3 regions of the Streptomyces sp. M92 genome follow, and region 3 is predicted to be linked to each of the others. Evidence: riboswitches for the same ligand, from Rfam matches in the RefSeq annotation. Region 3 holds a riboswitch; each other region holds the start of a gene.
The links. A riboswitch is a leader RNA that binds a small molecule or an ion and turns the genes downstream of it on or off. The one in region 3 is predicted to bind cyclic di-AMP.
Positions count from the first base shown of each region.

Region 1: another riboswitch for cyclic di-AMP. It lies ahead of M6G08_RS21150 (M23 family metallopeptidase); the one in region 3 lies ahead of M6G08_RS17215 (M23 family metallopeptidase).
Region 2: another riboswitch for cyclic di-AMP. It lies ahead of M6G08_RS33955 (LysM peptidoglycan-binding domain-containing protein); the one in region 3 lies ahead of M6G08_RS17215 (M23 family metallopeptidase).

Region 1 covers NZ_CP101137.1:4,718,452-4,728,525, forward strand. The annotation lists gene hpnH (adenosyl-hopene transferase HpnH) at 1-391, shown strand, start outside; gene ispG (flavodoxin-dependent (E)-4-hydroxy-3-methylbut-2-enyl-diphosphate synthase) at 396-1,550, shown strand; gene dxs (1-deoxy-D-xylulose-5-phosphate synthase) at 1,578-3,494, shown strand; gene M6G08_RS21130 (aspartate aminotransferase family protein) at 3,495-4,880, shown strand; gene M6G08_RS21135 (helix-turn-helix domain-containing protein) at 4,969-5,604, shown strand; gene M6G08_RS21140 (DUF6126 family protein) at 5,601-5,723, shown strand; gene M6G08_RS21145 (tyrosine-protein phosphatase) at 5,733-6,530, opposite strand; cyclic di-AMP (ydaO/yuaA leader) riboswitch at 6,953-7,112, shown strand; gene M6G08_RS21150 (M23 family metallopeptidase) at 7,115-8,056, shown strand; gene M6G08_RS21155 (SGNH/GDSL hydrolase family protein) at 8,292-9,077, shown strand; gene M6G08_RS21160 (TetR/AcrR family transcriptional regulator) at 9,210-9,887, opposite strand; gene M6G08_RS21165 (carboxymuconolactone decarboxylase family protein) at 9,940-10,074, opposite strand, start outside.
Region 2 covers NZ_CP101137.1:7,355,692-7,365,765, reverse strand. The annotation lists gene M6G08_RS33965 (cytochrome P450 family protein) at 1-343, shown strand, start outside; gene M6G08_RS33960 (transglycosylase family protein) at 491-1,564, shown strand; cyclic di-AMP (ydaO/yuaA leader) riboswitch at 1,748-1,914, shown strand; gene M6G08_RS33955 (LysM peptidoglycan-binding domain-containing protein) at 1,918-2,640, shown strand; gene eno (phosphopyruvate hydratase) at 2,934-4,214, shown strand; gene M6G08_RS33945 (FtsB family cell division protein) at 4,314-4,796, shown strand; gene M6G08_RS33940 (DUF501 domain-containing protein) at 4,862-5,419, shown strand; gene M6G08_RS33935 (Ppx/GppA phosphatase family protein) at 5,416-6,363, shown strand; gene M6G08_RS33930 (NAD(P)/FAD-dependent oxidoreductase) at 6,847-8,247, shown strand; gene M6G08_RS33925 (class I SAM-dependent methyltransferase) at 8,467-9,768, shown strand; gene M6G08_RS33920 (ABC transporter permease) at 9,876-10,074, opposite strand, start outside.
Region 3 covers NZ_CP101137.1:3,793,312-3,803,385, reverse strand. The annotation lists gene M6G08_RS17225 (HPr family phosphocarrier protein) at 1-244, shown strand, start outside; gene M6G08_RS17220 (GntR family transcriptional regulator) at 416-1,111, opposite strand; gene M6G08_RS17215 (M23 family metallopeptidase) at 1,325-2,089, opposite strand; cyclic di-AMP (ydaO/yuaA leader) riboswitch at 2,102-2,266, opposite strand; gene M6G08_RS17210 (M16 family metallopeptidase) at 2,456-3,844, opposite strand; gene M6G08_RS17205 (M16 family metallopeptidase) at 3,841-5,208, opposite strand; gene M6G08_RS17200 (DNA gyrase/topoisomerase IV subunit A) at 5,540-7,996, shown strand; gene M6G08_RS17195 (CobW family GTP-binding protein) at 8,017-9,099, opposite strand; gene M6G08_RS17190 (DUF6082 family protein) at 9,420-9,971, shown strand; gene M6G08_RS17185 (hypothetical protein) at 10,028-10,074, shown strand, end outside.

The DNA of each region.
Region 1 (10,074 bases), 930 kb from region 3:
GCACTTCCTGGGCGTGGAGCAGACCCGAGAGCTGTTCAAGAAGGCGTTCTCGGGCGGCAACCGGGCCCGCTGGCGGCTCAACCACTCCCCGCTCTTCCTCGACTTCCTCGAAGGCAAGGTCGACTTCCCCTGCACCGCCTGGGCCATCCCGAACTACTCCCTCTTCGGCTGGCAGCGCCCCTGCTACCTGATGAGCGACGGCTACGTCCCGACGTACCGGGAGCTGATCGAGGAGACCGACTGGGACAAGTACGGCCGGGGCAAGGACCCGCGCTGCGCCAACTGCATGGCGCACTGCGGCTACGAGCCCACCGCCGTCCTGGCCACCATGGGCTCCCTCAAGGAGTCCCTGCGGGCCATGCGCGAGACCGTCTCCTCGAACCGGCCGTGACGTCGTGACCGCCATCCCCCTGGGCGTTCCCGAGGTCCCGGTCCGGCCGGTCGCCGAGCGGCGCCTGTCGCGGCGCGTCCAGGTCGGGCCGGTGGCCGTCGGGGGCGGGGCCCCGGTGTCGGTGCAGTCCATGACCACCACCCGTACGTCCGACGTCGGCGCGACGCTCCAGCAGATCGCCGAGCTGACGGCGTCCGGCTGCGAGATCGTGCGCGTGGCCTGCCCGACGCAGGACGACGCGGACGCCCTGCCGGTGATCGCGAAGAAGTCGCAGATCCCGGTGATCGCCGACATCCACTTCCAGCCGAAGTACGTGTTCGCCGCGATCGAGGCGGGCTGCGCGGCGGTCCGCGTGAACCCGGGCAACATCAAGAAGTTCGACGACCAGGTGCGCGAGATCGCGAAGGCGGCCAAGGACCACGGCACGCCGATCCGCATCGGCGTGAACGCCGGTTCCCTGGACCGGCGCCTGCTGGAGAAGTACGGCAAGGCGACCCCACAGGCGCTGGTCGAGTCGGCCCTGTGGGAGGCGTCGCTCTTCGAGGAGCACGACTTCCGCGAGCTCAAGATCTCCGTCAAGCACAACGACCCGGTCGTCATGATCGAGGCCTACCGGCAGCTCGCCGCCCGGTGCGACTATCCCCTCCACCTCGGCGTCACCGAGGCCGGCCCGGCCTTCCAGGGCACCGTCAAGTCGGCCGTCGCCTTCGGCGCGCTGCTCTCGCAGGGCATCGGCGACACCATCAGGGTGTCGCTCAGCGCGCCGCCCGCCGAGGAGGTCAAGGTCGGGCTCCAGATCCTCCAGTCGCTGGGGCTCAGGCAGCGCCGACTGGAGATCGTCTCGTGCCCGTCCTGCGGTCGCGCCCAGGTCGACGTGTACAAGCTCGCCGACGAGGTGACGGCCGGCCTGGAGGGTATGGAGGTCCCGCTGCGCGTGGCCGTCATGGGCTGTGTCGTCAACGGCCCCGGCGAGGCCCGCGAGGCCGACCTCGGCGTCGCCTCCGGCAACGGCAAGGGCCAGATCTTCGTCAGGGGCGAGGTCGTCAGGACCGTCCCCGAGTCGAAGATCGTCGAGACGCTGATCGACGAGGCGGCCCGGATCGCCGAGCAGATGGAGAAGGACGGCGCGTCGGGGGAGCCGGCCGTCACCGTGAGCTGAACAGCACGGACCGAAGGGGGCCCGAACGTGACGATGCTGGAGAACATCCGGGGACCACGCGACCTGAAGGCGCTGTCCGAGGCGGAACTCGGCGAACTGTCCGACGAGGTACGGGACTTCCTGGTGCACGCGGTCGCCCGCACCGGTGGACATCTCGGCCCGAACCTGGGGGTGGTGGAACTGACCGTCGCCCTGCACCGGGTCTTCGAGTCACCGGCCGACCGCATCCTGTGGGACACCGGCCACCAGAGCTACGTGCACAAGCTCCTGACCGGACGTCAGGACTTCTCCAAGCTGCGCGGCAAGGGCGGGCTGTCCGGCTATCCCTCGCGCGAGGAGTCCGAGCACGACGTCATCGAGAACAGTCACGCCTCCACCGTCCTCGGCTGGGCCGACGGCCTCGCCAAGGCCCGCCAGGTGCGCGGGGAGCGGGGGCACGTCGTCGCCGTCATCGGTGACGGCGCCCTCACCGGCGGCATGGCGTGGGAGGCGCTGAACAACATCGCGGCGGCCCGGGACCGGCCGCTGATCATCGTCGTCAACGACAACGAGCGCTCCTACGCGCCGACCATCGGCGGTCTCGCCAACCACCTGGCGACCCTGCGCACCACCGACGGCTACGAGCGGATGCTGGCCTGGGGCAAGGACGTGCTCCAGCGCACGCCGGTGGTCGGCAACACCGTCTACGAGGCCCTGCACGGCGCGAAGAAGGGCTTCAAGGACGCCTTCGCCCCGCAGGGACTCTTCGAGGACCTGGGGCTGAAGTACGTCGGGCCCATCGACGGACACGACACCGGGGCGGTCGAGTCGGCGCTGCGGCGCGCGAAGCGCTTCCACGGGCCCGTACTGGTCCACTGCCTCACGGAGAAGGGCCGCGGCTACGAGCCCGCGCTGCGCGACGAGGCGGACCACTTCCACACCGTCGGCGCCATGGACCCGCTGACCTGCGCGCCGCTGACCCCCTCCGACGCGCCGTCCTGGACCTCGGTGTTCGGCGAGGAGATCGTGCGGATCGGCGAGGAGCGCGACGACGTCGTGGCGATCACCGCGGCGATGCTGCACCCGGTCGGCCTCGGCCCCTTCGCCGAGCGGTTCCCCGACCGGGTCTGGGACGTCGGCATCGCCGAACAGCACGCCGCCGTCTCCGCGGCAGGCCTCGCCACCGGCGGCCTCCACCCGGTCGTCGCCGTCTACGCCACCTTCCTCAACCGCGCCTTCGACCAGCTCCTGATGGACGTGGCCCTGCACCGCTGCGGCGTCACCTTCGTCCTGGACCGGGCCGGCGTCACCGGCGCCGACGGGCCCTCGCACAACGGCATGTGGGACATGTCGGTCCTCCAGGTCGTCCCGGGGCTGCGCATCGCCGCGCCGCGCGACGCCGACCAGCTGCGTGCCCAGCTGCGCGAGGCGGTCGCCGTCGACGACGCGCCGACCCTGGTGCGCTTCCCGAAGGAGTCCGTCGGTCCGGCCGTACCGGCCGTGGACCGGATCGGCGGCCTGGACGTCCTGCACACCGCCGACCGCCCCGAGGTGCTGCTCGTGGCCGTCGGGGTGATGGCGCCCGTGTGCCTCCGGGCCGCCGAGCTGCTCGAGGCCCGCGGCATCGGCTGCACCGTCGTCGACCCGCGCTGGGTCAAACCCGTCGACCCGGCGCTCGCGCCCCTGGCCGCCCGGCACCGCCTGGTGGCCGTCGTCGAGGACAACAGCCGGGCCGCCGGGGTGGGTTCGGCGGTGGCGCTGGCGCTCGGGGACGCCGAGGTCGACGTACCCGTGCGCCGCTTCGGTATCCCCGAGCAGTTCCTCGCGCACGCCAAGCGCGCCGAGGTGCTCGCCGACATCGGTCTCACCCCGGTCGAGATCGCCGGCCGGATCGGCGCGAGCCTGGCCGTCGCCGGACAGACCGGTCACGGCCCCACCGCCATGCCAGTGCAAGGAGAGAACTGAATGACCAAGGAGTTCGACCTCACCGCGCTCCTGGCCGAGCGCGGAGCCGAACGGTACGAGCTGCACGGCAAGTACCTCAACCACCAGCAGCCGCGCATGCTGCGCACCATCGGCTTCGACAAGGTCTACGAGCGGGCCGAGGGCGCGCACTTCTGGGACGCGGACGGCAACGACTACCTGGACATGCTCGCCGGGTTCGCGGTGATGGGCCTGGGCCGCCACCACCCCGTCGTCCGCAAGGCACTGCACGACGTCCTCGACGCCTCGCTCGCCGACCTGACCCGCTTCGACTGCCCGCCGCTGCCCGGACTGCTGGCCGAGAAGCTGCTGTCGTACAGTCCCCACCTGGACCGCGTCTTCTTCGGCAACAGCGGCACGGAGGCGGTGGAGACCGCGCTGAAGTTCGCCCGGTACGCGACCGGCAGACCGAGGATCCTGTACTGCGCGCACGCCTTCCACGGACTGACCACCGGTTCGCTCTCCGTCAACGGCGAGGACAGCTTCCGCGACGGCTTCGCACCGCTGCTGCCCGACACCTCCGTCCCGCTCGGGGACGTGGACGCACTGGCGCGGGAGCTGAAGAAGGGCGACGTGGCCGCGCTGATCGTGGAACCCGTGCAGGGCAAGGGCGTGCACGAGGCACCGCCCGGTTATCTGCGCGCCGCGCAGGAACTGCTGCACCGGCACAAGGCCCTGCTGATCGCCGACGAGGTGCAGACGGGGCTGGGCCGGACCGGGAGGTTCTACGCCTTCCAGCACGAGGACGGCGTCGAGCCGGACCTGGTGTGCGTGGCCAAGGCGCTGTCCGGCGGGTACGTGCCCGTGGGGGCCACGCTGGGCAAGGACTGGATCTTCCAGAAGGTGTACTCCTCGATGGACCGGGTCCAGGTCCACTCGGCGAGCTTCGGGTCCAACGCGCAGGCCATGGCCGCCGGGCTCGCGGTCCTGTCCGTGATGGAGAACGAGGAGATCGTCGCGAACGCCGCCGCGGTCGGTGAGCGGCTGAAGTCCCGGCTCGCGGCGCTGGTGGACCGCTACGAGCTGCTCGCCGACGTCCGGGGCCGGGGGCTGATGATCGGCATCGAGTTCGGCCGGCCCCGGTCCCTGAAGCTGCGCAGCCGCTGGACGATGCTCCAGGCGGCCCGGAAGGGGCTCTTCGCGCAGATGGTCGTGGTGCCGTTGCTCCAGCGCCACCACATCCTGACCCAGGTGTCCGGCGACCATCTGGAGGTGATCAAACTGATCCCGCCCCTGATCATCGACATGGCGGACGCGGACCGGTTCGTGGACGCCTTCACCGAGGTGATGGAGGACGCGCACAACGGCGGCGGCCTGATGTGGGACTTCGGCAAGACGCTGGTCAAGCAGGCGGTCGCCAACCGTTAGGGGGCCGCGGCGGAAGCGCCGCCCGAGGCTCTTTGCCTCACAGGCAAGAAAATTGCCTGCCGGGCAATGTTCGGGCTGAATGGGAGGCATGACCTCCCACGAGTCCGGTCCCCCGGCCGATGCGGTGTCCGTCGTGGCGCCGCAGCTGCGGGCCCTGCGGCGCCGGGCCGCCCTCACCCTGGAGGCCGCGGCCCGTGCCGCCGGGCTGTCGCCCGCGCACCTCTCCCGGCTGGAGACCGGGCAGCGCCAGCCCTCGCTGCCGATGCTCCTGTCCCTCGCCCGTGTCTACGGTACGACCGTCTCGGAGCTGCTCGGCGAGACGGCCGCGGACCGGGAGGCGGTCGTGCGGGCCGACGCCATGGAACCGACCTTCGCCGGCGGCTGGACGTACTGGCAGGCCGGTGGGGCCGGCCGCGGCATGCAGGCCCTGCGCGTGCACGTGCCGCACGGCTCCCAGGGCGACATCGTGCGGGTGCACCCGGGCGAGGAGTGGATCCACGTCCTGCGGGGCCGGCTGCGACTCCGGCTCGGGGACGCGGTGCACCGGCTCGGCCCGGGCGACAGCGCGCACTTCGACTCGCTGACCCCGCACCGCATCGCCGCCCGGGACGCCGACGGGGTCGACCTCCTCTTCGTCCACACGCTGCTCCAGAGCCCGACGGCGGCGCTGTGCCTGGGACCGGCCACCACGCCGGGCCACCCCTTCCCTGGAGAGACATCATGAACATGCAGGAAAAGTGGCCGCGCGCGGTCTGGGTGCGGCTCTTCATCTACCTCGTCGTGGGGCACGTGCTGGCGGCCTTCATCTACCTGCTCTTCGAGGTGGGTGCCAACAGCGGGTGAGTGGCCGCCTCAGTCCAGCATCCGCTCGCGCAGCCGCTCCCGGGTCTGCGGAGTGATCCGCAGGCCCTTCTCCAGGTAGGCGTCGACGCCGCCCCAGGTCTGCTCGACGGTCTCGAAGGCCGCCGCCAGGTACTCGGCGCGGGCGTCGAAGAGGGGGCTGAGCAGCTCCATGACCTCGGGGGAGTAGGCGGAGGCGGCGGTGCTGCTGCGGCGCACCTTGTAGCGGCGGTGCGTGGCGTTCGACTTCAGGTAGTCCTCGGCGACGGCGTCGCGCTCGACGCCGAGGGCGAGCAGCGTGACCGCGATCGACAGGCCCGCGCGGTCCTTGCCGGCCGCGCAGTGCATCAGGGCGGGGACGCTGTCCTCGGCGAGCGCGTGCAGCACCCGGGAGTGCTCCGCCGTGCGCTCCTTGATGATCATGCGGTACGAGTCGATCATTCGCTGGGCGCCCTTGCCGTCCGCGAGGATCTCGCGCAGCTGGTCGAGGTCGCCGTCGCGGACCATTTTCCAGAACTCGGCGCCGTCGGCCGGGTCGCTCAGCGGCAGGTTCACATTGCGCACGCCCGGAAGCTCGACGTCCGGGCCGTCGAGCTTCTGGTCGGCGGCGTTGCGGAAGTCGAAGATCGTGTGCAGACCCAGCGAGGACAGGAACGCGGCGTCCTCCCCGGTGGCGTGCGCGAGGTGGCCGCTGCGGAACAGCACCCCCTGCCGCACCCTCCGTCCGTCCACGGTCGGCAGCCCGCCCACGTCGCGGAAGTTGCGCACCCCGGCCAGCTCGGGTTCGGTCGACGGCACCTGCTGCGTCACGGGGGCTCCTCCCACTCCGCCCCGCCTGCGCCACTCGCCGACGGGTGCCACTCGACGATACGGCACGGTGCGGAGACGCAGGGGCGAAGTGAACCGACTGGGCCACGTCTGGGCCTTCTGCCCGAAATAGAGCCTTAATCCCAACTCGGTCCGGAATAAAAGGGGCTGAGGGAGACACGCGTGAGCAGCGTCATATCCGTGACGGTGCGTTGCCCGTCATGTTCACGTAATCCAGCTGGTTTCCAGGGCCGTTCACGGGAAACGGCTCCTCGGGAATCGACGGAGTGTGACGGCCGCTCCCGGTAATGGATCAACCGGAACACCCGTCGACGGAACCCCTCGCTTGTCCCTGTGCGTCTTGGTCCCTTACGTTCACCACCGATCCGGACGGACGCCTAATCCTGCCGCCGACCGGAGCCCGCATTCATCCACCACCCGTACACGGCAGGAGCGGGGGACCCACAGGTAACACCGCCTGTTCCGGTTCCCGGAACGGCTTGGGGTAAAGCCGCGTCTCGGCGCGGCCGGGCATCTCCAGCCCGAACCCGACAGCTCACCTCGCAGGCGCCGGAGAGGAATTCGCCATGCCCGCGAAGGGTAAGCACCGCCGTACCAAGGCCATGCGCCTGACCCGTGCCATCGCCGTCGCCGGAACCGGCGGCGCCGCGCTGGCGCTCCCGCTGATGGGTGCCGCCGGCGCCCAGGCCGCCCCCGCTCAGTCCGTCTCCGAGCAGGCCGTGCAGTCCGTTCCGACGTCGGCGAAGAAGGCCGCCGCCGAGAAGAACTCCGACTCGCGCACGTACACCGTGAAGAGCGGTGACTACCTCTCGAAGATCGCCGACGAGCAGGACGTCGACGGCGGCTGGAAGAAGCTCTACGCGGACAACCGCGAGGCCGTCGGGTCCGACCCGTCGCTGATCCACCCGGGCCTGGAGCTCACGCTCGGCGGACAGGCCGCCAAGGCCGAGCGGCCCGCTGCCGAGAAGCCCGCCCAGACCGAGCAGAAGCCGTCCGCCGAGAAGACCGAGTCGGCCGAGGCCGAGAAGTCCTCGGACGCCGGGAAGGCCTCCTCGGACTCCGGCTCCTCCGGCACGAGCACCCAGTCCGCCGGCACCACCAGCGGCTTCACCTCGCCGGTCCCGAGCGGCACCATCGGCACCCCGTACCACCAGTCGGGCAGCATGTGGTCCAGCGGCTACCACACCGGCACCGACTTCGTCGTGCCGACCGGCACCTCCCTCAAGGCCGTCGGCGCGGGCACCGTCGTCTCCGCCGGCTGGGGCGGCGCCTACGGCAACCAGGTCGTCATCCAGCTCGCCGACGGCCACTACGCCCAGTACGCCCACCTGTCCTCCCTCTCCGTCTCGGCCGGTCAGTCCGTGACGGCGGGTCAGCAGATCGGCCTGTCGGGCGCCACCGGCAACGTGACCGGCCCGCACCTGCACTTCGAGATCCGCACCACCCCGGACTACGGCTCGGACGTGGACCCGATCGCGTACCTGCGCTCGCACGGCGTCTCTCTCTGACAGCCGTTCCGGCGCGGCCCCGCGCCACCGAAGGCCGGACCCGGATCCCCGGGTCCGGCCTTCGGCCTGTCCGCACTCCGGCCCGTCCGTCCGCCGACGTATTCCTGAATTGGTGAACACTTTAGGCGTGGTGTTTCTCACCGGCCGTCAACCCTTTCCTACGGTCGCGTAGGTCACATTCCGAGGTGAATGATGGGCCGATGTGGCAGACGATTCGAAGAGTGACAGCAGAACAGTGATCGGGTCGTACGTGGCGGTGGGGGACAGCTTCACCGAGGGCGTCGGCGACCCCGGCCCCGACGGGGCGTTCGTCGGCTGGGCCGACCGGTTCGCCGTACTGCTCGCGGACCGGCGCCCCGAGGGCGACTTCACGTACACGAACCTCGCCGTACGCGGCAGGCTGCTCGACCAGATCGTGGCCGAGCAGGTGCCGCGGGCCGTCGAACTCGCGCCGGACCTGGTCTCGTTCTGCGCCGGCGGCAACGACATCATCCGGCCCGGCACCGACCCCGACGAGGTGGCCGAGCGGTTCGAGCGGGCGGTGGCCGCGCTGACCGCCGTCGCGGGCACCGTCCTGGTGACGACCGGATTCGACACCCGCGGGGTGCCCGTCCTCAAGCACCTGCGCGGCAAGATCGCCACGTACAACGGACACGTCCGTGCCGTCGCCGACCGCTACGGCTGCCCCGTGCTCGACCTGTGGTCGCTGCGCACGGTCCAGGACCGCAGGGCGTGGGACGCCGACCGGCTGCACCTGTCGCCGGAGGGCCACACGCGGGTGGCGCTGCGCGCCGGCCAGGTCCTCGGCCTGCCCGTCCCCGCCGACCCGGACCAGCCCTGGCCGCCGCTGCCGCCCCGCGGCACCCTGGACGTCCGGAGGGACGACGTGCACTGGGCCCGCGAGTACCTGGTGCCGTGGATCGGACGCCGGCTGCGCGGCGAGTCCTCGGGCGACCACGTGAGCGCCAAGGGGACGCTGTCGGCGGACGACATCAAGATGCGGATCGCGTCGGTGGCCTGACGCACCCGCCGGAAAACGGCGAGACTTCACGGGCGGGGCCGGAACCCGGGGTCTGTGCGGCGGCCGTACCGAGGACGTGGGGCCCGGCAGACGCCACTCCCGGCCATGCGGCACGGACGCTCCGGCTCCGCCTCACCGGCGCTGACGGGGAGCCGCCGCGTCCCCGCGGCCCGATCCGCCGGAACGGCCTCGGCCTCCCGACGCCGTCACCGTCTCCCGGGCCAGGCCCAGCTCCCGCGCGAGCGCCTCGTCCGTCCACTCGCGGGCCCGGGCCCGGGGCACCGCTCCCGCGTACGACGTCAGCTGCACGGCCAGTCCGTCGAGGAAGGCGGTCAGGCGCAGGGCGGCGCCGTCGGGATCCGCGCACCGGAACTCCCCGGCGGCCACGCCCTCGGCGATGACCCCCGAGAGCGCCGCCTTCCACTGCCGGTCCAGGTCCCGGGTGACCTCCCGCAACGCGGGTTCGCGCAGCGCCGCCGCCCAGCCCTCGATCCACAGCCGCCAGCCCTTGGCCTGCCCGGTCGGGGCGTACCACCGCACGGCCGCCCGCAGCCGGCGCAGCGCCGACGTGCGCCGTCCGAGCAGCTTGTGCAGGCGCGCGAGATCGTCCTGGGCGGCGTGCGTGAACGCGGCGGCGACGAGCTTCTCCTTCGTGGAGAAGTGGTAGAGCACCAGCGCGTTGCTGACCCCGAGCGCGGCGGCCACGTCGGCGATCCGCAACGCCGCCACGCCCCGCGCCGATATCTGCTCCACGGCCGCACACAGCAGCTCCTCGCGCCGCTGCGCCACACTCAACCGGACTCTCCCCACGCCCGTCACCCTATACAGGTGCCCGGACCTGCGGCGAAAGCCGCCGGGAGGCTCAGTCCGCCGTCGCCGGGGCGGCCGCGTCCGTGGGCCTCGCGCCGGGCACCTCGCACGAGTCCCTGAATCCCTGGCTGGTCAGATCGAGCGCCGCGTTGATACGGGAGCGCAGGTTCTCGACGGCGACCATGGC
Region 2 (10,074 bases), 3.6 Mb from region 3:
GCAGGACATCGCGCCCGGCGACCCCGTCCTCGTCGTCCTGGCCGCCGCCGACCGGGACCCGGAGCGCTTCACGGACCCGGACACCCTCGACCTCGCCCGCCGGGACAGCCAGCACCTGGGGTACGGACACGGCATCCACTACTGCCTCGGGGCCCCGCTCGCCCGGCTGGAGGGACAGACCGCGCTCGCCACGCTCCTCACCCGCCTCCCGGACCTCCGGCTCGCCGCGGAGCCCGGTGAACTGCGCTGGCGCGGCGGTCTCATCATGCGAGGCCTGCGCACCCTGCCCGTGTCCTTCACACCCGTCGCGGCATCGGCGGGTCATGGTGCGCCCCCGAAGTAAAAGTGACACGCGCTCAACTTTGTGATCTTCACGTGATCTGCGCGGCATGAACTTGTGACAAGCGATCATCTGCCTATACGTTCACGGATCAGCGTGGCCTGAGCGTTACCGCCGCGCGGTCCCCGCTGTCTCGTGAAAGGTCGTCGCATGCTCTCCGGGAACGGTCGTCACCGTCGCCCCCGCCAGGCTCCCGCCCTGGTCGTCGCCGCCGGAGTGACCGGCTCCGCCATCGCGATCCCCCTCCTCGGCGCCACCGGCGCCCACGCGGCCGACGGCGCGAACTGGGACCGGGTCGCCGAGTGCGAGACCGGCGGCGCCTGGAGCCAGAACAGCGGCAACGGGTACTACGGCGGCCTCCAGATCTCCCAGGAGGCCTGGGAGCGGTACGGCGGCCTGGAGTACGCGCGCAGCGCCGACCAGGCCAGCCGCTCGCAGCAGATCAGAGTCGCCGAGAACATACACGCGGACCAGGGCATCGCCTCCTGGCCGACCTGTGGTCTGCTCGCGGGACTGGGCAACGATTCGGGGGTCCTGGACGGCGGCACCGGTTCGGCCGGTGACGGTTCGTCGGGGACCGCGGATCCCTCGCCGACGCCCACCGCCCCGGAGGCGAGTGACCCGTCCGGCACGGCCGACCCGTCCGGTTCCACGAACCCGTCCGGCTCGACCGGTTCGGGCGAGACGTCCGAACCGGCCGCCGGGGCGTCTCCTTCGTCGTCCCCCGCGCCGACTTCTGACCCCTCGTCGACCAGTGAGGACGAAACGCCCAAGCCGGGCACTTCCGTCGAATCCGATTCCTCGGCGGGTGCCGACCCGCGGGAATCCGGCGGCCCGTCCACAGGAACCACCAAGGCCGATGGAACGGACAAGGTGGGGCAGAGTGACGGTGCGTCGACGGCCGCCGACGGTGGCGAGTCCGGTGCGGGGCGGCACCGCGGCGACAGTGCCGACGAGAGTGCGGCGAGCGGCCGTACGGACGGCCGTGCGGACGCCTCTTCGGGCCGGCACGCCTCGCGCGGTGAGGGTGAGGCGCGGGAGGCCGTGGACGGCGCCTACACGGTCCGTTCCGGAGACAGTCTCTGGGGCATCGCCGACTCCCTTGACCTCGACGGCGGGTGGCGTTCGCTCTACGCCGGCAACAAGGACGTCGTCGGCTCCGACCCGGACCACATCCTGCCCGGTCAGAAGCTCACGGTCACGGGCGAATCGGGCGAAAAGTAGGGGGAGTTCACGTCACGGTTAGAGACTTTATGTCCGTTTTGGATCTCGTGAGAGATAGGTCTCAGAAGCCGTGATCGTCTTTGAAAATCCGCGGAGCGCGTGTCTACGGTCATGACCGCTCGCCATCGCGGGCCCCGGCTGCCGCAACGCCGAATCCTGCCAGCGGCCGCACGGGAACAGTCGTCGCTTCGAGCGCCGCAGGCAGGAGCGGGGGAACCAAGGTAAGTGCCGCACCGGGCAGTTGAGCCGGAGCGGCTAGGGGTGGAGCCGAGTTCCGCGAGGGACCCGGCCGGGCAACTCAACCGGCCCGAACCCGACAGCTCACCTCGCAGGCGTCGGTGAGGGGATCAACCATGCTGTTTTCCGGCAAGGGCAAGCACCGCCGTCCGTCCAAGGCCACCCGTATCGTCGCCGTCGCCGGTGTCACCGGTGCCGCCGTCGCCGCCCCGCTGATGGCGGCCGGCAACGCCTCCGCCGCCACCGCGTCCGAGTGGGACGCCGTCGCGCAGTGCGAGTCCGGCGGCAACTGGTCCATCAACACCGGCAACGGTTACTACGGCGGTCTGCAGTTCTCCGCCTCCACCTGGGCCGGCTACGGCGGCACGCAGTACGCCGCGACCGCGGACCAGGCGACCAAGGCGCAGCAGATCGAGATCGCCGAGAAGGTGCTCGCGGGTCAGGGCAAGGGTGCCTGGCCGGTCTGCGGCACCGGCCTGTCGAACGCCGCGTACACCGGCGGCGGCTCCGAGAGCCAGGACAGCGGCTCCTCGCAGAGCCAGGACAGCGCCTCCACCGCCGAGCGCTCCACCGAGCAGAAGGCCTCCCGCTCCGACGAGCGTCCGGCCGCCGAGCCGAAGGCCGACAAGCCCGCCGAGAAGAAGACCGTCACCACCCCGACCGGCAAGAAGGTCGAGAAGGGCGACGGCGAGTACGAGGTCGTCAAGGGCGACACCCTCAGCTCGATCGCCGAGGAGCACGACGTGAAGGGCGGCTGGGCGAAGCTGTTCGAGCTGAACGGCGACATCGTCGACGACGCCGACCTGATCTACCCGGGCCAGCAGCTGCACCTGAAGTAAGCGGCGGCCCCCGTGACTCCCGCCCCGGTGCGTGTTCCCCCGTACGCACCGGGGCGGGTTTTTCGCGCCCTGGATCCAGCCCTGGATCCAGCCCCGGAATCACCCGTGATCCCGAACGGATTTTCGGAAACGTCTTTGTTCCGTTCGGAAACAATTTACTCTCGGTTCTGTCCAGCGGGTGGGCGATCGGCTGGCCGATCGCCCGGAGCCGGTTAGGCTCGGTCCCGCAGAGCCGCCGCGGTCCTCGGACCCGCGCGTCACACCGAAGCGTCACATTGAAGAAGGAGATGCTCGTGCCGTCCATCGACGTCGTCGTAGCCCGGGAAATCCTGGACTCCCGAGGCAACCCCACGGTCGAGGTCGAGGTCGGCCTCGACGACGGCAGCACGGGTCGTGCCGCCGTTCCCTCCGGCGCCTCCACCGGCGCCTTCGAGGCCATCGAACTCCGTGACGGCGATGCCGGCCGTTACCTGGGCAAGGGCGTCGAGAAGGCCGTCCTCGCCGTGATCGAGCAGATCGGCCCGGAGCTGGTCGGCTACGACGCCACCGAGCAGCGCCTGATCGACCAGGCCATGTTCGACCTGGACGCCACCGACAACAAGGGCTCGCTGGGCGCCAACGCCATCCTCGGCGTCTCCCTCGCCGTCGCCCACGCCGCCTCCGAGGCGTCCGACCTGCCGCTCTTCCGCTACCTGGGCGGCCCCAACGCGCACCTGCTGCCGGTGCCGATGATGAACATCCTGAACGGCGGCTCGCACGCCGACTCCAACGTGGACATCCAGGAGTTCATGATCGCCCCGATCGGCGCGGAGTCCTTCTCCGAGGCCCTGCGCTGGGGCGCCGAGGTCTACCACACCCTGAAGAAGGTCCTGAAGAGCAAGGGCCTGGCCACCGGCCTCGGCGACGAGGGCGGCTTCGCCCCGAACCTCGGCTCCAACCGCGAGGCCCTCGACCTCATCCTCGAGGCGATCAAGGAGGCCGGCTACACCCCCGGCGAGCAGATCGCCCTGGCGCTCGACGTGGCCGCCTCCGAGTTCTACAAGGACGGCGCCTACACCTTCGAGGGCAAGACGCGCTCCGCCGCCGAGATGACCGAGTACTACGCCGAGCTGGTCGACGCGTACCCGCTGGTCTCCATCGAGGACCCGCTGTTCGAGGACGACTGGGAGGGCTGGAAGACCATCACCGACAAGCTCGGTGACAAGGTCCAGCTCGTCGGCGACGACCTGTTCGTCACCAACCCGGAGCGCCTTGCCCGCGGCATCGACGAGAACGCCGCCAACGCCCTCCTCGTCAAGGTCAACCAGATCGGTTCGCTGACCGAGACCCTGGACGCCGTGGAGCTGGCCCAGCGCAACGGCTTCAAGTGCATGATGTCCCACCGCTCCGGCGAGACCGAGGACGTCACCATCGCCGACCTGGCCGTCGCCACCAACTGCGGCCAGATCAAGACCGGCGCCCCGGCCCGCTCCGAGCGCGTCGCCAAGTACAACCAGCTGCTGCGCATCGAGGAGATCCTCGACGACGCCGCGGTGTACGCCGGCCGCAGCGCGTTCCCCCGCTTCAAGGGCTGAGCACCGCCCTTGTAGGCAGCGTCGTACGTACGTCCCCGTACTCGGTCCCGTACCGTGTGCGGGGACGTACGCACGTGTGGACTGAAGGCGGGGACAGACATGGCGGTGAAGGACCGGGACCGTTTCTCCACCGCGACCAGGATCCGGATCATCGGGGAACAGACCGCGGCCCGGGTCTACCGCTCGCAGACCAAGCGCCAGGCCCGCCGCTCCCGCCTGACCGGCCGGGCCGCGCTGCTGGCGATGGTGCTCTGCTCGCTCGTCGTCGCCCTCGCCTACCCGATACGGCAGTACGTCGCCCAGCGCGCCGAGATCGCCGACCTCCGGCGGCAGCAGCAGGAGACCCGGGAGCGGGTCGAGGAGCTGCGCGACCTCAAGGCCCGCTGGCAGGACGACGCCTACGCCGAGCAGCAGGTCCGGCTGCGGCTGCACTACGTGATGCCGGGGGAGACGGGGTTCATCGTCGTCGACCCGGACGCGGCCCGGCAGGCCCGCGCCGAGGCGGGTGCCGCCGACCGTCCCTGGTACCGGAACGTGTGGGACGGCATCGACAAGGCCGACGCCGCCGCCGACCGGCGGTGAGCCGTGCGGGCAGCGCAACGACCGCACCGGCCGTGACTCAACAGGAAGACCAGCAGAAGACAGTCATGCAGACTCCCCCGCCGACCACCGAGCGCACCGAGCCCACCGACGCGGACGTCGAGGCGTTCGAGCAGCAGCTCGGACGCCCCCCGCGCGGCCTGCGCGCCATCGCCCACCGCTGCCCCTGCGGCCAGCCGGACGTCGTGGAGACGGCGCCGCGGCTGCCCGACGGCACGCCCTTCCCCACGCTGTACTACCTGACGTGCCCGAAGGCGGCCTCCGCGATCGGCACGCTGGAGGCGAACGGCGTGATGAAGGAGATGACCGAGCGCCTGGCCGCCGACCCGGAGCTGGCCGCCGCCTACCGGGCCGCGCACCAGGACTACATCCGGCGCCGCGACGAGATCGAGGAGCTGACCGGCTTCCCGAGCGCGGGCGGCATGCCGGACCGCGTGAAGTGCCTGCACGTCCTGGTCGCCCACTCGCTGGCGGCCGGTCCCGGCGTCAACCCGCTGGGCGACGAGGCGATCGCGATGCTGCCCGAGTGGTGGCGCAAGGGACCGTGCGTGACGGTTTCCGGGACGGACGGGACGGACGGGACGGACGGGGAGGACGCCAAGTGACCCGGGTCGCCGCCATCGACTGCGGCACGAACTCCATCCGCCTGCTGGTCGCCGACGCGCACCCGGAGACGGGCGAGCTGACCGACCTCGACCGCCGCATGACCATCGTGCGGCTCGGGCAGGGCGTCGACCGCACCGGGCGGCTGGCGCCCGAGGCGCTGGAGCGGACCTTCGCCGCCTGCCGCGAGTACGCCGCCGTCATCAAGGAGCACGGCGCCGAGCGGCTGCGCTTCGTGGCCACCTCCGCCTCCCGGGACGCGGAGAACCGGGACGTGTTCGTGCGCGGGGTGCTGGACATCCTCGGGGTGGAGCCGGAGGTCATCACCGGCGACCAGGAGGCCGAGTTCTCCTTCACCGGGGCCACCAAGGAGCTGGCCGGCCGCGACCACCTCGACAAGCCCTATCTGGTCGTCGACATCGGCGGCGGCTCGACCGAGTTCGTCGTCGGTGAGGACCACGTGCGCGCCGCCCGTTCCGTGGACGTCGGCTGCGTGCGGATGACCGAGCGGCACCTGGTGCACGACGGCGCGGTGACCGACCCGCCCACCGGGGTGCAGGTCGCGGCGATGCGCGCCGACATCGAGGCGGCCCTCGACCTCGCCGAGCAGACGGTGCCGCTGCGCGAGGCGCGCACCCTGGTGGGGCTGGCCGGTTCGGTGACGACCGTCTCCGCGATCGCGCAGGAACTGCCGGAGTACGACTCGGCCGCCATCCACCACTCCCGGGTCTCGCTGGAGCGCGTACGGGAGATCAGCGACTGGCTGCTGCGCTCCACCCACGCCGAGCGCGCGGCCGTTCCCTCCATGCACCCCGGGCGCGTCGACGTGATCGGCGCGGGCGCGCTGGTGCTGCTGGCGATCATGGAGCGGACGGGCGCGGAGGAAGTTGTGGTGAGCGAGCACGACATCCTCGACGGCATCGCGTGGTCGCTGGCGCAGGCGTGAATGCGGGCCTGAACGCGGGCGTGAGCGCGGGCCTGAACGCGGGCGTGAGCGCAGGCGTCGGCGGTCGCGGTCTGAGCGGTGCGGACGACGATTGAGCGGCTCCCGGGGGGCCTTTCGCGGTCCTTCGGGGCCCTCCGGTGACGTCCTGTCGGGAAAGTTCGTGAAGTTCTTCACAAGGAATTGGGCCCGGTCGGGCGGCGAAAGTGCGCCCGCTGACCCTTTTGGGGGTTCAACTGCCCTTTGAACGTGTTCAGGACGGTGTCCCGACAGAGGCCCGGAGGGGGGCGTGGGCGGACTGGTTCACCGGCCCCGGCGATGCGGAGGAGCAGCTCACGCGGCATTGACAACGGAGTGCCGTACACGCTGGTTCCACTGCTCGCCATGATCTCCGTCACTCGGGCGGCGAATGGTAACACAGCCCTCACATGAGCTTGTGAAGGGGCGCACGATCGACCCCCCTGGGGCGGGTGGATACTCGATGGCATGAGCACCACGGAGCGTCCCAGGATCCTCGTAGTAGGCGGTGGGTACGTAGGCCTGTACGCAGCTCGACGCATCCAGAAGAAGATGCGTTACGGCGAGGCGACCGTCACCGTCGTCGACCCGCGGTCGTACATGACCTACCAGCCCTTCCTCCCCGAAGCCGCCGCCGGCAACATCTCCCCGCGGCACGTCGTCGTCCCCCTGCGGCGCGTGCTTCCCAAGGCGGAGGTCCTCACCGGCCGGGTCACCACCATCGACCAGGACCGCAAGGTCGCCACGATCGCCCCCCTGGTGGGCGAGGCGTACGAGCTGCCCTTCGACTACCTGGTCATCGCCATGGGCGCGGTCTCCCGCACCTTCCCGATCCCCGGCCTCGCCGAGCAGGGCATCGGCATGAAGGGCATCGAGGAGTCCATCGGCCTGCGCAACCACGTCCTGGAGCAGCTCGACAAGGCCGACTCCACCACCGACGAGGAGATCCGCCGCAAGGCGCTCACCTTCGTCTTCGTCGGCGGCGGCTTCGCCGGCGCGGAGACCATCGGTGAGGTCGAGGACATGGCCCGCGACGCGGCCAAGTACTACAAGAACGTCTCCCGCGAGGACATGCGCTTCATCCTCGTGGACGCCGCCGACAAGATCCTCCCCGAGGTGGGCCCCAAGCTCGGCCAGTACGGCAAGGAGCACCTCGAGGGCCGCGGCGTCGAGGTCTACCTGTCCACCTCCATGGACTCCTGCGTCGACGGCCACGTGGTGCTGAAGAACGGCCTCGAGGTCGACTCCAACACCATCGTGTGGACGGCCGGCGTCAAGCCGAACCCTGCCCTGTCCCGCTTCGGCCTGCCGCTGGGCCCCCGCGGTCACGTCGACTGCGCGCCCACCCTCCAGGTCCAGGGCACCGACTACATCTGGGCCGCGGGCGACAACGCCCAGGTGCCCGACCTCGTCGGCCGCAAGGCGGGCAACGAGAACGCCTGGTGCCCGCCGAACGCCCAGCACGCGCTGCGCCAGGCCAAGGTCCTCGGCGACAACGTCGTCTCCGGCATGCGGGGCTTCCCGCAGAAGGAGTACAGCCACGCCAACAAGGGCGCGGTGGCGGGCCTCGGCCTGCACAAGGGCGTCGCGATGATCGTCATGGGCAAGATGAAGATCAAGCTCAAGGGCCGTCTCGCCTGGTACATGCACCGCGGCTACCACGGTCTTGCGATGCCGACCTGGAACCGCAAGATCCGCGTCTTCGCGGACTGGACGCTCGGCATGTTCCTCAAGCGCGAGGTCGTCTCCCTCGGCGCGATGGAGACCCCGCGCGAGGAGTTCTACGAGGCCGCCAAGCCGGCTCCGGCCGCGCCGAAGGCCGACCAGAGCGACAAGCCGACGGCTAAGACCGAGGCCAAGGCCTCCTGACCTCCGGTCGCCGCCGGCCGTAGCAGTCCCCCGAAGGGGCCGCCCGCCATCCGTGGTGCGGGCGGCCCCTTCGCGTTGCCCGCGCACACCCGGCGACAGAACTCGTGGTGTGTACAAGTATTTTGCCGAGTCATAACGCGCGCCGGGGACTGTACGGCGGGCTCCCAGGTGTTTACGTGGTGATGGACATTCCGGGATCGCTCGTCACGGAGGTACGCCATGGCTGATGCCGCGCTGCGGCTGCAGAACCTCTTCGAACAGTTGCTGGGAGCGCCCCTCCCGGTGCGTATCCGCGCCTGGGACGGTTCGCAGGCGGGCCCGCCGGGCGCCCCCGTCCTCGTCGTCCGCAACCGCCGGGCCCTGCGCCGGCTGCTGTTCAAACCGGGCGAACTGGGCCTGGCCCGCGCCTGGGTGGCCGGCGACCTCGGCATCGACGGAGACCTCTACACCGCCCTCGAACTGATGGCCGGTTTGATCTGGGAGCGCGGTGAGGACGCCCGCACGCTCGCCGGGGCGCTGCGCGACCCCGAGGTGAGGGCCGCCGTGCGCGGCCTGGTGAGGCTCGCCGGCCCGCCGCTGCCGCCCTCCCCGCCGCCGGAGGAGGTCCGCCGGGCCCGCGGCCACCTGCACACCAAGCGCAGCGACCGACGCGCCATCAGCCACCACTACGACGTCGGCAACGACTTCTACGAGCTCGTCCTCGGCCCGTCCATGGTCTACTCCTGCGCCTACTGGCAGGCACCGGAGGCCGAGGGCGGCACGCTGGAGGACGCCCAGCGCGACAAGCTCGAACTGGTCAGCCGCAAGCTCGGCCTGCGGCCCGGCCTGCGCCTGCTCGACGTGGGCTGCGGCTGGGGCTCCATGGCGATCCACGCGGCCCGCGAACACGGCGTGAGCGTCGTCGGCGTCACCCTCTCCCAGGAGCAGGCCGCCTACGCCCGCAAGCGCGTCGCCGACGAGGGCCTGACCGACCGGGTGGAGATCCGCGTCCAGGACTACCGGGACGTCGCCGACGGGCCGTACGACGCCATCTCCTCGATCGGCATGGCCGAGCACGTGGGTGCCGAGCGCTACCTGGAGTACGCCATCGACCTCCACCGGCTCCTGCGGCCCGGCGGGCGGCTGCTCAACCACCAGATCGCGCGGCGCCCCCAGCGGGACGAGTCGGCCTACGACGTGGACGAGTTCATCGACGCCTACGTCTTCCCCGACGGCGAACTGGCCCCGCTCGGCACCACCGTGACCCAGCTGGAGCGTGCCGGGTTCGAGGTGCGCGACGTGGAGTCGATCCGCGAGCACTACGCGCTCACCCTGCGCCGCTGGGTCGCCAACCTGGAGTCCGAGTGGGCCGCGGCGCTCCGGCTGGTCAGCCCCGGCCGGGCCCGGGTGTGGCGGCTGTACATGGCCGCCTGCGCGCTCTCCTTCGAGCGCAACCGCATCGGCGTCAACCAGGTCCTGGCGGTGAAGACCCCGGAGGCGGGCGGCTCCGGCCTGCCGCTGCGCGCCCGCACCTGGCACTGACCGGCCCCCGCGACGCCGAAGGGCCCCGCTCCGGACGGAACGGGGCCCTCCTCGTACGCGCCGGCTGCCCGGCCGTACCGTCACTCCAGCTGCTCGGCCTGTTCGGCCTACTCGGCCTTGATCGCCTGGAGCATGTTCAGCCGTGCCGCCCGCCGGGCCGGCCACAGCGCGGCCAGGACGCCCACGACGGCGGCCAGCAGCAGGAACACGCCCATCCGTCCCCAGGGCAGGACCAGTTCGTACGTCGCGATCGTCGAGCCCATCAGCTCACCGGCGGCCCAGCCGAAGAACACGCCCAGGCCGATG
Region 3 (10,074 bases):
CCTCCACGCCCGCCCCGCCTCCATCTTCGTCCGAGCCGCCACGGCCACAGGCGTCCCGGTCACGATCGCCAAGGCCGACGGTTCCCCCGTCAACGCGGCCTCCATGCTGGCCGTCCTCGGCCTCGGCGCCCAGGGTGGCGAGGAGATCGTCCTCGCCTCCGACGCCGATGGCGCGGACGCCGCCCTGGACCGGCTGGCGAAGCTGGTCTCCGAGGGCCTCGAGGAGCTTCCCGAGACCGTCTGACCGACGGAAAGAGCAATGCCGAACGGCCCGCCCGGAGCACCGGGCGGGCTTTTCCTTTTTCTCTTCTTCCCTCTTCTTCCCTCTTGACGGACCGCGGTGCTGCTTTTCGAGGGCATTCGGAGACAGGGGAGAAAACCCCCCGGCCAATACCTCTTGTATACGGACCGCGTGTTAATACCGCAGACTCGCCGTGTTTACGGCACGTTGCGAATTCCTCACGTGCTCCGTCCGCTCGCCCCCGGGGGCGAACCGCAGCCGGTACGCGGGAGCGGACCGCTCGGTGTGCAGCGCCATGAGCGCCCGCGCACGCTCGGCGTCGCCACGGGCCACCGCGTCGGTGATCGCGCCGTGCTCCGCCCAGCAACCCACCGGATCGGCGGGCGTCGCCGCGGCGTACATCCAGGCGATCTTCCGGCGCAGCTGGGTCAGCAGGGCCGCCAGGGAGGGGCTGCCGGCGGCCTGGACGAGGGTGTCGTGGAACCATCCGTCCAGTGCCCGCAGATCCTCACCGTGCCCCTGCCCGGCACGGCCCTGACCGAGCCTGACCAGCCCGCGCAGCACCTTGAGGTGGGCCTCGGTGCGGCGCCGGGCGGCCCGTGCGGCGCCCAGGGGCTCCAGGAGGGCGCGGGTCTCCAGCAGGTCGGCGGCCTCCTGCTCGGTGGGTTCCGCGACGCACGCGCCCGCGTGCCGCCGGGTCACCACGAAGCCCTCGGCCTCCAGCGTGCGCAGGGCCTCGCGGACGGGGACGCGGGAGACTCCGTAGCGGCGGGCGAGCAGTTCCTCGGTGAGGCGGCCGCCGCGCCCGTGGACACCGGCGACGATGTCGTCCCGGATCGCCGTACACACCGAGTGCGCCGGAATACGCATGCCCGACCTCCGCCTTGATCCCCGTGAAAACGTCGACGACTGACATGTATTCAGTGACTCTAGGCCAGTCGGGCGGACATTCCGACGGCAGGCCGGATTTCATGGATGTTTTTTGGACAGCGGTCATGGCCCCCGGACCGCACGCGGAAATGGGAAAGGCCCCGGCTCGGGGAGCCGGGGCCTTTCCAGAATCCTGCCGTCCGCGGTCCGTCGTCAGACGTTCACGCCGTGGGAGCGGAGATAGGCGACGGGGTCGATGTCCGAGCCGTACTCGACGCCCGTGCGGGCCTCGAAGTGCAGGTGCGGCCCGGTGACGTTGCCGGTGGCACCGGAGAGGCCGATCTGCTGGCCGGCGGAGACCGACTGGCCCACCGAGACGCCGATGGACGACAGGTGCCCGTACTGCGTGTACGTGCCGTCGTGCATCTTGATCACGACCTGGTTGCCGTACGCCCCGCCCCAGCCGGCCTCGACCACGGTGCCGACGCCGACGGCGTGCACGGTGGTGCCGGTGGAGGCGTGGAAGTCGATCCCGGTGTGGCTGCCGGAGGACCACAGGGAGCTGCCGGCCTGGTAGGCGGTGGAGACGTACGAGGCGGTGATCGGCGACACGAAGGTGTTGAGGCGCTTGCGTTCGGCCTCCCGCGCGGCGCGCTCCTTGGCCTGGCGCGCCTCCTCTGCCGCTTCGGCGGCCCGCTCGCGCGCGGCCTCCTGGGCCGCCTCGCGGGCGGCGGCAAGCTGGGCGGCCTGCTCCTGGGCGGCGGCCTGGGCGTCGATCTCGTCGGCTACGGAGTCGCCGATGGAGACGACCGGGGTGATCCCGGTCTGCTCCGCCTCGGGCTCGGCGGCGAGCGCCGGTGCGGCGAGGGTGCCGACGACGCCGGTGGTGGCGAGGGCCGCGACGCCCGCCGCGCGGGCGGTGGTGCGGTGCATCCGGCTGGGACGGCGGTGCTTCCCGGTGGCGCGCGTGAACGCCATGTAGAGGCTGGTCCTTTCCTTCCCTCTCGCCTACCGGGTTAGCTGACGGGTTCGGAGGTGGAAGGTCTCCTACGGACCCCCTCGCTGCACGCGCGGGCGCCCGATTCACCCCAGGGACTGCGGTGGGTCCCCGGCTCCCCTGGCTCGCGCCGTACGGGGACTCGGCGATGACTGTCCGGTGCCGCGGGTGCGGCGTACTGCCTGACGAACAGCCCGGAAGACGCTAAGCGCGGCTGCCTTCAATCCTCAAACGCAACAAGCTTTTTGTAGCGCATGCCACAGGGCAGACGGGCCGTCTCTCCCTCAATTCGGACAAACGGTGGCCCTGGTGACACTCAGGTCACCAGGGCCACCACGCGCGCGGCGCTACTCGGCCGGCACCACGGTGACTTCACCGATGCCGAGGGCCTCGACGGGCGCCTTGATCTGTGCGGCGTCGCCGACGAGTACCGTCACCAGGCGGTCCACCGGGAACGCGTTCACGACCGCCGCCGTGGCCTCCACGGTGCCGGTGGCGGCGAGTTGACGGTAGAGCGCGGCCTGGTAGTCGTCGGGCAGGTGCTGCTCGACCTGATCGGCCAGCGTGCTCGCCACGGCCGCCGCCGTCTCGTACTTCAGCGGCGCCACGCCCACCAGGTTCTGCACGGCGACGTCGCGCTCGGCGTCGGTGAGTCCGCCCTCCGCGAGCGTGCGCAGCACCGTCCACAGGTCCTGCAGCGCCGGGCCGGTGTTGGGGGTGTCGACGGAGCCGCTGATGGCGAGCATCGCGGCACCGGTGCCGTCGGGCGCGGAGAGCAGGACCTGCCCGAACGCCCGCACGCCGTAGGTGTAGCCCTTCTCCTCGCGCAGCACGCGGTCCAGGCGGGAGGTGAGGGTGCCGCCGAGGCAGTAGGTGCCGAGGACCTGTGCGGGCCAGACGCGGTCGTGCCGGTCGGCACCGGTGCGGCCGATCAGCAGCTGCGTCTGGACGGCGCCGGGGCGGTCCACGATGACGACCCGGCCCCGGTCGTCGGCGGTCACCGGCGGCACGGGGCGCGGTTCGGCGGCGGAGCCGGTCCACGCGCCCAGAGTGTCGCCGAGCAGCGCGCCGAGGTCGACACCGGTGAGGTCGCCGACGACGACCGCGGTGGCCGTGGCGGGGCGCACGTGCTTCTCGTAGAAGGCCCGTACGGCGGCGGAGTCGACGTTCGCCACCGTCTCCTCGGTGCCCTGGCGGGGGCGCGACACGCGCGAACCGGCCGGGAACAGCTCCTTGGAGAGCTCCTTGGCCGCGCGGCGGGCCGGGTTGGCCAGCTCGTGCGGGATCTCGTCGAGCCGGTTGCGGACCAGGCGTTCGACTTCGCCGTCCGCGAACGCGGGCGCCCTGAGGGCGTCGGCGAGCAGGCCGAGCGCCTTGGCGAGGCGCGAAGCGGGCACCTCCAGGCTCAGCCGGACGCCGGGGTGGTCGGCGTGCGCGTCGAGGGTGGCGCCGCAGCGCTCCAGCTCGGCGGCGAACTCCTCGGCGGAGTGCTTGTCGGTGCCCTCCGAGAAGGCGCGCGCCATGATGGTGGCGACGCCGTCGAGTCCGGCGGGCTCGGCGTCCAGGGGCGCGTCGAGGAGCACCTCCACGGCGACGACCTGCTGGCCGGGCCGGTGGCAGTGCAGCACGGTGAGGCCGTTGTCGAGGCTGCCGCGCTCAGGGGCGGGGAACGCCCACGGCTTGGGCTCGCCGCCCTGCGGCTGGGGGTGGAAGTCCATGGTGGCGAGCTCGGTCACTTGGCCGCCTCCTCGTTGTCGTCGGTGGCGTCGTCCGCGTCGGCGGCGGTCTCGTCGGCGGGGGCGGTGGGCTCATAGACGAGCACCGCGCGGTTGTCGGGGCGCAGGCGGGCCTTGGCGACCTCCTGGACCTCCTCGGCCGTCACCTCGAGCACCCGCTGCACGGCGGTGAGGGCGAGTTGGGGGTCGCCGAACAGGACGGCGTACCGGCACAGTTCGTCGGCGCGGCCGGCGACGGTGCCCAGGCGGTCCAGCCACTCGCGCTCCAGCTGCGCCTGGGCGCGCTCCATCTCCTCGGCCGTGGGGCCCTCCTCGGCGAACCGGGCGAGCTCCTCGTCGATGGCGGTCTCGATGACCGGCACCTCGACGTCACCGGACGTCTTCACGTCCAGCCACCCCAGGGAGGGCGCTCCGGCGAGCCGCAGCAGGCCGAACCCGGCGGCGACGGCCGTGCGGTCGCGGCGCACCAGCCGGTTGTAGAGGCGGGAGGACTCGCCGCCGCCCAGGACGGTGAGGGCCAGGTCGGCCGCGTCGCACGCGCGCGTGCCGTCCTCCGGCAGGCGGTAGGCCGCCATCAGGGCTCGGGCCGGGACCTCCTCCTCGACGACCTCGCGCAGCTGCCCGCCCATGACGTCCGGCAGCGAGCCGTCCCGCGGGGGCTGCTTGCCGTCGTGCGAGGCGATGGAGCCGAAGTACTTCTCGATCCAGGCGAGCGTCTGCTCGGGGTCGATGTCACCGACGACGGACAGCACCGCGTTGTTCGGCGCGTAGTAGGTGCGGAAGAACGCCCGCGCGTCCTCCAGGGTCGCCGCGTCCAGGTCGGCCATCGAGCCGATCGGTGTGTGGTGGTAGGGGTGGCCCTCCGGGTAGGCGAGGGCGGTGAGCTTCTCGAAGGCGGTGCCGTAGGGGACGTTGTCGTAGCGCTGGCGGCGCTCGTTCTTGACGACGTCGCGCTGGTTCTCCATGGACTCGTCGTCCAGGGCGGCCAGCAGGGAGCCCATGCGGTCGGCCTCCAGCCAGAGGGCGAGCTCCAGCTGGTGGGCGGGCATGGTCTCGAAGTAGTTGGTGCGCTCGAAGCTGGTGGTGCCGTTGAGCGAGCCGCCGGCGCCCTGCACCAGTTCGAAGTGACCGTTGCCCTTGACCTGGGCGGAGCCCTGGAACATGAGGTGCTCGAAAAGGTGAGCCAGGCCGGTACGTCCCTTGACCTCGTGGCGCGAGCCGACGTCGTACCAGAGGCACACCGCCGCGACCGGGGTCAGGTGGTCCTCGGAGAGCACCACGCGCAGGCCGTTGGCCAGGCGGTGCTCGGTCGCTGTCAGGCCGCCGGAGTCTGCCTGGGCTGTGGCCGTGTGACCCATGGGCATGTACGTCCCTTCGATCGCGAAACGCTGAGTGGGCTCAGCTGGGTGGAATCTTGGCCGGAACTGCGGAATTCCGCCGATCCTGCCGATCCTGCCACTGTATGCAAGCGTGCGGGCGGCCGGTGGAGTTCCCGGACCGCGTACGCCGAGAGCGAGAACGGGGTCGGCGGCCCGGGGACGGGCGTGCGGGACGAGGGCGTACTCTGCGGGCAGCGCCGGGCCGGGCAGCCCGTGACGGGTCCCGTGACGGGTCCTGGTCGGTCGCTGTCAGTGCCGCGGTCCACAATGGACCGCGTCAGATCACCGTTCACGCTTCAGCAAGGAGCCGGCAGCGATGGCCCGCCGTAGTACGAAGACCCCGCCGCCCGACGACTCGTACGAGGAGAAGATCCTCGACATCGACGTCGTCGACGAGATGCAGGGCTCCTTCCTCGAGTACGCGTACTCGGTCATCTACTCCCGTGCGCTGCCGGACGCCCGGGACGGCCTCAAGCCCGTGCACCGCCGCATCGTCTACCAGATGAACGAGATGGGCCTCAGGCCCGAGCGCGGTTACGTGAAGTGCGCCCGCGTCGTCGGCGAGGTCATGGGCAAGCTGCACCCGCACGGCGACGCGTCGATCTACGACGCCCTGGTGCGCATGGCCCAGTCCTTCTCGATGCGCGTGCCCCTGGTGGACGGCCACGGCAACTTCGGCTCGCTGGGCAACGACGACCCGCCGGCCGCCATGCGGTACACCGAGTGCCGGATGGCCGATGCCGCCGGCCTGATGACGGAGTCCATCGACGAGGACACCGTCGACTTCGGCCCGAACTACGACGGCCAGGAGCAGGAGCCGTCGGCGCTGCCCGCCGCCTTCCCCAACCTGCTGGTCAACGGCGCCTCCGGCATCGCGGTCGGCATGGCCACCAACATGCCGCCGCACAACCTGCGCGAGGTCATCGCGGCGGCCCGGCACCTCATCCGGTACCCGAACGCCGATCTGGACGCGCTGATGAAGCACGTGCCGGGCCCCGACCTGCCCACCGGCGGCCGGATCGTCGGGCTGCCCGGCATCCGGGGCGCCTACGAGACCGGCCGCGGCACGTTCAAGATCCGCGCGACGGTGTCCGTGGAGACCGTCACGGCCCGCCGCAAGGGCCTGGTCGTCACCGAGCTGCCCTTCGCGGTCGGCCCCGAGAAGGTCATCGCGAAGATCAAGGACCTGGTCGGCTCGAAGAAGCTCCAGGGCATCGCGGACGTCAAGGACCTCACCGACCGCGAGCACGGGCTGCGCCTGGTCATCGAGATCAAGAACGGCTTCGTGCCCGAGGCGGTCCTCGAACAGCTCTACAAGCTGACGCCGATGGAGGAGTCCTTCGGCATCAACAACGTCGCCCTCGTGGACGGCCAGCCCCTCACCCTGGGCCTCAAGGAGCTGCTGGAGGTCTACCTCGACCACCGCTTCGACGTCGTACGGCGCCGCAGCGAGTTCCGCCGCGGCAAGCGCCGGGACCGCCTGCACCTGGTCGAGGGCCTGCTCGTCGCGCTGGTGGACATCGACGAGGTCATCCGCCTCATCCGCTCCAGCGAGAACTCCGCCGAGGCCAAGCAGCGCCTGATGGAGCGCTTCTCGCTGAGCGAGGTCCAGACCCAGTACATCCTGGACACACCGCTGCGCCGGCTCACCAAGTACGACCGCATCGAGCTGGAGGCCGAGAAGGACCGGCTCAACGCGGAGATCGAGGAGCTGACCCGGATCCTCGACTCGGACGCGGAGCTGCGCAAGCTGGTCTCGGCCGAACTGGCCGCGGTCGCCAAGAAGTTCGGCACCGACCGCCGCACGGTCCTGCTGGAGTCCTCCGGAGCCCCCGTGGCCGCCGTTCCGCTGCAGGTGGCGGACGACCCGTGCCGGGTGCTGCTGTCCTCGACCGGCCTGCTCGCCCGGACGGTGAACGACGAGCCCCTGGTCACGGACGCCAAGGCCAAGCGGGTCAAGCACGACCTGATCGTCTCGGCGGTGCCGGCCACGGCCCGCGGCGAGGTGGGCGTGGTGACCTCCGGCGGGCGGCTGCTGCGGGTGAACGTGGTGGACCTGCCCCAGCTCCCCGAGTCCATGCCGACACCGAACCTCTCGGGCGGCGCGCCGCTCGCGGAGTTCGTGTCCCTGGAGGACGACGAGACGGTCGTCTGTCTGACCACCTTGGACGAGTCCTCGCCGGGGCTGGCGCTCGGCACGGAACAGGGCGTGGTCAAGCGGGTGGTGCCCGACTATCCGTCCCACAAGGACGAGCTGGAGGTCATCTCCCTCAGGGAGGGCGACCGGATCGTCGGTGGCGTCGAGCTGCGCACCGGCGAGGAGGACCTGGTCTTCATCACCGACGACGCGCAACTGCTGCGCTACCAGGCCTCCCAGGTCCGTCCGCAGGGCCGTCCGGCGGGCGGCGTGGCGGGCATCAAGCTCGCCGAGGGCGTCAAGGTCATCTCCTTCTCGGCGGTGGACCCGGCCGCGGACGCGGTGGTCTTCACGGTCGCCGGTTCGCGCGGCACGCTGGACGACTCCGTCCAGACGACGGCCAAGCTCACCCCCTTCGACCAGTACCCGCGCAAGGGCCGCGCCACCGGCGGCGTGCGCTGCCAGCGGTTCCTGAAGGGCGAGGACTGCCTGGCGTTCGCCTGGGCGGGAGCCGTCCCGGCGCTCGCCGCGCAGAAGAACGGCTCCCCGGCCCAGCTCCCGGACATCGACCCGCGCCGCGACGGCTCGGGCGTGTCGCTGCCGAAGACGGTGGCGGTGGTGACCGGTCCGGCCTGACGGGGGAGGTCAGGGTGTGATCAGGGCATGAGCGGCGGCTCCTCGCCGCTCTGCTCCGCTCCTTCGGGGTCCGGTACGTAACGCAGGACGCCCCACATGCCGTGCTCGTCGGCGGGTGGGGCGTCGTCGCCCCTGCGGCACGCGTCGAGTTGTTTGTCGAGGGCGGGGGCGTCGATGCCGGAGCCGATGAGCACCAGCTGGGTGCGGCGGGGCTCGCCGGGGGGCCAGGGCTCCGGGTGGAAACGCAGTAAGCGACCGACGGCGTGGACGGCGTAGCGGTTGCGTGAGTCGTACGGGCCGAAGTCGACGTAGCCCTTGATCCGGTACAGGCCTTCGGGACGGCTGTCGAGGAAGCGCATCAGCCCGCGCGGGTCGAGCGGGAGGCCGGAGACGAACGACAGGGTGTCGTAGGCGGCGTGCAGGTGTTCGGCGTACGCGCCGTGCGCGGAATGGTCGTGCAGGTCGTCGAAGGACAGCTGCCCCACGCGCTCCTCGCTCGGGCGGCAGTCGTAGAGGAACTCGGGATCGATGCGGCCGTAGGTCGCGGGCACGACGGCGGCGCGGTCGGTGAGCGAGCGGACGAGCGCGAGCACCCGCTCGGCGTCCGGGGCCCGGTCGGTCTTGTTGACGACGACCAGGTCGGCGAGAGCCAGGTGCCGGTCGATCTCGGGGTGCCTCGCGCGCGTGGCGTCGAACTCGGCGGCGTCGACGACCTCGACCAGCCCGCCGTAGACGACGCCCGGCTGGTCGCTGGCGAGCAGCATGCGCACGAGTTCCTGCGGCTCGGCGAGGCCGCTGGCCTCGATGACGATCACGTCGATGCCGGCCTCGGGCCGTGCGAGCCGCTCCAGGTAGCCGTCGAGTTCGGTCGCGTCGACGGCACAGCACAGGCAGCCGTTGCCGAGGGACACGGTGGAGTCGCCGAGTGCGCCGGCCACGGCCATCGCGTCGATCTCGATCGACCCGAAGTCGTTGACGATGGCGCCGATACGGCTGCCTCCGCTGCGGTGCAGGAGGTGGTTGAGGAGTGTCGTTTTCCCGGAGCCGAGGAATCCGGCGAGTACGACGACCGGGATCTGCTGCGGAGTCGGGCGCTGCCCCACCGTGCGACCTCTCTCTCCACCATGCGTACGCCGGCCCGCGGCAGGGCGTACACCCACGTACGGAATTGCCTGATCAGGATACGAGCCGACAGGGCCGGCGCGGTGTGAACGATTGTTAGCACCACTCGCTGGGCAGACGTCTGGGCAAGGTGCCGGAGTGTGCGACCCTCGCTTCCCTCCGTGCGCCTCCTCGCCGCCTCCCCGCCGATCAGCGCAGCTCGGCACTCTGGAGGCGGCAAGCGCCGCCCATCGCTCGCCGGTCCCCGTCAGCCGACCCGCACTCGACGACCGGCGGGCGGTCGCCTGATTCGGGGGTTGACATGGCCACACGGAAGAAGATCACGGGGAGGTTCGGCTCCGCCGCGGCGGGCATGCTGTTCGCCACGGCCGGGGTGACGTTGGCCGCCCGGCAGCGCGCGCTGGAAGTGGAACGGTTGCGCGCACGGCGACTCGCACTCGAAGCGACCGCATCGCGCCGCCGGGCGCTGGCGCACCAGCAGCGTATGCACTGGGAACTGCTCGCTAGGGCGATCGACGACCCTTCCCTGGCCGCGGTGATCGACACCTACGACAAGGACATTCCCGCTGAGAAGCGGCGCCAGTTCTTCTACGCCAACGCGTGGTACGTCAACCTCTTCCACGTCTACGAGGCCGGCCTGATGGACCAGGAGGAGCTGTTCGGACGTCTGCGTGAGTTCTTCCAGACACCACTGATGCGGGAGTACTGGGAAGCGTCCAGGGCGCAGCGCGCGACGCTGAAGGCGTCCTCGGAGGAGGCCCGGATCGGCGCGATGGTCGATGGCCTCATCAAGGATCTGGACGAGGCCGACACGGACGAGTGGTGGGTGGTGGGGACCCCTCCCGCGCCTTGAACTTCCAGTACCGTGCTGCCGACAGTGTGCCCAGCCTGCGTAAGGATCGGTACCCCTTGAAAATCGTGCGCCGCATCGGTGTGCCTCCAGGCTCGCGTGGCAG